Regions from separate parts of the Paenibacillus sp. D9 genome, predicted to be linked through region 1. Evidence: riboswitches for the same ligand, from Rfam matches in the RefSeq annotation. Region 1 holds a riboswitch; the other holds the start of a gene.

Region 1 (2,192 bases):
ATGTTGTCGCGCTGGCGCTGCAGCTCGAGCCCCATTGCCTTCAATACTTCAGGATCCTGCTTGCGGAGATTTTCCATGTTGGATCAAGTCCTCCCTCATAATGGATGCATCAGTGATTAGAACATCAGTGATTAGAACATCAATGCGAAAACATCAATGCATAAAACATCAATGCCTAAGACAGGGCTGCCTTTCAGTCGCAGCTTCCGACAGAGCCGGACAACTCTTCCCCCGGAGGCAGCTCGTAGACGGCTCGGGAGCCTCCGATCAGCTTCGGCCGGGTGAACGCCATCGTCACACGCGCCTCCCCGATCTGCTTCAGGGAAGGACGCAGAGGCACGGCGACCCGGCGCAAATGCATGCCGATGAGCGTTTCGCCGATATCGATGCCGGCATGAGCCTGTACCGTCTCCACGAGGCATGCATCCGCCAGGCGGCGGTAGGCATAAGCGGCCATGGAGCCGCCGGCGCCAGGCACCGGCACGGCGGCGACTTGCTCCAGTCCAAGCCTCTCGGCAACGGCACGCTCCAGGACGAGCGCCCGGTTCAAATGCTCGCAGCACTGGTATACCGGCGTGAAGCCGATCTCCTTGCGCGCCGCCTCCACGCCGGCAAATATCGCCGCTGCCGCATCCGTGCTGCCCGAGGTGCCGATATGCCTGCCAAGCACCTCGCTCGTGCTGACTCCGAGCACGAGCAGCTGCCCTTCCCGCAGGCGTCCGCCGCCAGCGAGCTCGCGCACAAGCGCTTCGACCCCGGCGGTTATCGCCGCCTCCGGCCCCGATCCATTCGTCATCCCAGCATCCTCCTGTCTCCGCCCTCTTCCGTGTCCGCTGCAAGCAGCTTCCGGCATAAAGGACAAGTTCGCCGTTTCGGTTCTATTATACCGGACCGAAGGCCTTTTAGACGAGACTACCCAAAATGACAAAGAGAGCAACGCGCGCAAAAAAATTGCGTGCTTGCTCTCTGCCCAGGCGACCGGCCGTATGTTCCGATGCTCCATCGTGGTTATTCCCACTTCGTCGCCAGTCACATCGGAAACCGTGTTTCTTGCTTCATCATAGCTTACACGAAAAGGGAAAGTCAATGATGGATAAGCCTTCTGCCGGGCCTCTTTTTCCCAAACGGAACCGCTGGGGAATACGATGCGCCATCGCCGCCGTTTCCTGTCTCAGGCTGGAAGCGCCGCTTGTCGAACTCGGATTCATGCCGCCCGTTTCGCTAGCCCTGCCCTTCCCCGGAAGGGCCGGCCTGGAATTCCGGCCGCTCCAGCAAGCTCGAGAGCGCCTCGCGGATTTCCTCCGCGCAGCGGGCGTAATCCTCGTAGGAGCCTCCGTACGGGTCGGCGATGTCCGGATGGGGAAGCTGCCTCTCCAGCTCCCGGATCCGCCTTTCCAAAGCGTCGTCGGGACCGCGGCCAAGCGACTGGGCGATCATTCTTTCGCTATAGTGCCTGTCCAGCTCTCCCGCCGCTCCGTCCTGTCCAGGCGAGGCATATTCCTTCAAGGTATGGACTTTCCCGGAAGCTTCCGGCCAATACCTCAGAAGCGCTTGCTTATGGGAGGAAGTCATCGTCAGCACGAGATCGGCCCATTGGAGCAGGCCTCCGCTCGCAGGTGTCGATGAGCCCTTATGAGCGATGCCGTTGTTCTCCAGCACTTGAAGCGCATGGCGCGATACAGGCAATCCGTCCACGGTCGATACACCCGCTGAGCGGACTTCAAGCCGCAGCCCCCTCTCAGCCGAAAGCTCCCTGAGGAAGGCCTCCGCCATCGGGGAACGGCAAGTGTTTCCGGTACAGACAAACAAGATGCGCATGGACTTCCTCTCCTTTTCCCTTGAGCGGCTTCCTCTGCCGCCGGGATAACCCTACAGCAGGAAGAGGATGCCGAAAGTAAGTAAAATCGCCCCGCCTGCCGCTTCCCCGTAGCTCCCCAGGCTTTTTCCGATGCGCCGGCCGGCCAGCAGTCCCGCTACCGACATCAGCCCTCCGGCCAGTCCGAACAGCAGGATGGTGAGAATCAGGTCGGCCGCGAACATCCCCAGCGAAATTCCGACGGAGAAGGAATCGACGCTGACGCTCAGAGCGAACAGCAGCATGCCTCCCGCGGTTCTGTGGTCCGCGAAGGACGGCGATTCTCCATCGCCTCTCCAGGCGGCGAGAAGCATATGGCCGCCGAGCAGAATGAGCA
Region 2 (2,192 bases), 630 kb from region 1:
CGTCAGAAAGGAGTTTTGACCATGGGTTTCATGCTTCCTACGCCCCCGGGATTTCCGGGCGGTTTCCCCGGAGGTGCGCCGGGCGGGTTTCCGGGCGGTTCGCCGGGAGGTTTCCCGGGGGGATTCCCGGGCGGTACGCCGGGCGGTGTTCCCGGGGCGGGCGGAGCTCAGCCTCCCTCTTCGCCTCCGCCTCAAGGAGTGCCGCAAAAGCCGCTTGCTTCGGCCTTCGCCGTTGATCCCGGCGCCATCTCGGGCTGCTCCTTCCGCTTCACGTACATCTGGCCCCGGTTCGGGCCCGGATTCTGGTTCTACCCCGTTTTTGTCGGCCGCACATCCGTCGCAGGCTTCCGCTGGACCGGGTTCAGCTGGGCGTTCTCCGGCCTGGATCTGCAGAGCGTCGAGTCCTTCACCTGTTAATGAGGAAGAAAAAAAGGACTGCCGAGCGAAACTCGGCAGTCCTTTTTTCCATTCCTACAGCTTGCCCTCAACGGTCGATTTCTCCGCCGCATCCACCGTATGCTTGAGCAGCATCGCAATCGTAACCGGACCTACGCCCGCGGGAACCGGGGTAATCGCGCTCGCCTTGACGGCGCAGGCCTCGTAGTCGGCATCGCCGACATTCCCTTCGTTGTAGCCGGCATCGAGAATGACGGCGCCTTCCTTGATCCATTCTCCCTGAATGAACTTCGGCTTGCCGACGGCCGCCACGACGATATCTCCAAGCGCTACGATCTCGTTCAGCCGCTGCGTCTTGGAATGGCAGACGGTCACGGTCGCGTTGCGGTTCAGGAGCATGAGCGACACCGGCTTGCCAAGAATCGGGCTGCGTCCGACGACGACGGCATGCCTGCCCTCGATCGGAAGGCCGTAATAGTCGAGAATGGCGACGACAGCGGCAGGCGTGCAGGATGGGTAGGCTGCGTAGCCGAAGGCGTTTTGCGCAAAGCCGAGCGCCGTGACCCCGTCCACATCCTTGGCGATCGCGATGGCCTCGAACGCCTCTCTCTCGTCGATCTGCTCCGGTACGGGATGCTGCAGCAGGATGCCATGAACGGCAGGATCCTCGTTCAGTCCGCGGATTACGTCCACCAGCTCGCCTGTCGTCGTTCCCGAATCGAGATGGATCCTCTTGGACTCCATGCCGAGCTTGCGGCAGGCATTGCCTTTCATGCGGACGTACGTCTCCGAAGCCGGATCATCCCCCACCAGAATCGTAACCAGGCACGGCACGACTCCCTTTGCGGCAAGCGCCTCGACTCTTCTGGCCAACTGCTCCTTGATTTCCCCGGCCACTCGGGCCCCATCCAATATCAGCGTTTGCTCCGGCATTTCTGCAGCTCTCCTTTTTTTTGTCCGCTTAAAAACGCAAAGAGGCAAGGGGTATCCCCCCCTTACCTCTGCCCAGGCGTACGGCTGCTGTATCCATGCGCTCCCTCATGGTTGGACCCATGCTCCGCCAGTCACGCACAGTCGGAATTTACTTTTGATGATACTGAAATCAGGAAGGATTGTAAATGCATTTTCTGCGGCCGGCCGGATCGGCACCCCCATTCAAGCTTCATTACAGGTAGCGGCTCTAAGATAACGGCAACAACCCCTTGAAGGAGTGATCGGCCATGTTCTTCCGGCGCAAAAGATGACGACCAGACGATAAGCATCCGGAAAGTCCAGACCGGCTCAGGCTCCGATGCCGTCACTTACTTCGTCGCCGACGTGAAATTACGGGCACCGCGAACGTCCTGACCGCCCTGGCCAACCGCATGGTTTTCACTCACGGCAAAAAGCCGCGAACAAAATCGCTGCCCCGGTACTTCTCGCTCGTCCTGCTGAACTACGGCATGATGCTCCTGTTCCACTCCGGCATCGGCATTCCGCTCGTCGCCGCCAAGCTGATGACGGAAGCTTCCTTGTTCCTGATCAGCTATCGGGCGCAGCGAAGATTTGTGTATGACTGAATGGTAGAAATCGCCCAAAATGTGACGAAACAGTGAAATATGCAAAAATGAACTTTATATTATAACATAAATTTACAATAAAGTCAAGTGTTGTTTCTTCACTCCCCCCAATGATACAACGGAATCGAGGTGATGATCATGGAATCAAAAAGCTTGACCGCACTTGTCAGCGCGTTCTCGCGCGCCTACCACGCCGAGCACAATCCGGTCAAAATCTTCGACGACCGGATCGCCAGG

What was found. Region 1 has a riboswitch for ZMP and ZTP ahead of VE23_RS14770 (TIGR01440 family protein). Riboswitches for the same ligand answer to the same signal wherever they lie in the genome.
Region 2: linked by a shared signal. The riboswitch ahead of VE23_RS17510 (bifunctional 5,10-methylenetetrahydrofolate dehydrogenase/5,10-methenyltetrahydrofolate cyclohydrolase) and the one ahead of VE23_RS14770 (TIGR01440 family protein) in region 1 are both predicted to bind ZMP and ZTP.

The regions. Positions count from the first base shown of each region.
Region 1 covers NZ_JZEJ01000001.1:3,264,819-3,267,010, forward strand. The annotation lists gene glyA (serine hydroxymethyltransferase) at 1-77, opposite strand, end outside; gene VE23_RS14770 (TIGR01440 family protein) at 194-796, opposite strand; ZMP/ZTP riboswitch at 962-1,043, opposite strand; gene VE23_RS14775 (low molecular weight protein arginine phosphatase) at 1,222-1,818, opposite strand; gene VE23_RS14780 (manganese efflux pump MntP) at 1,870-2,192, opposite strand, start outside.
Region 2 covers NZ_JZEJ01000001.1:3,895,489-3,897,680, reverse strand. The annotation lists gene VE23_RS17515 (transporter) at 22-417, shown strand; gene VE23_RS17510 (bifunctional 5,10-methylenetetrahydrofolate dehydrogenase/5,10-methenyltetrahydrofolate cyclohydrolase) at 472-1,329, opposite strand; ZMP/ZTP riboswitch at 1,393-1,474, opposite strand; gene VE23_RS17505 (hypothetical protein) at 1,761-1,955, shown strand; gene VE23_RS17500 (class I SAM-dependent methyltransferase) at 2,094-2,192, shown strand, end outside.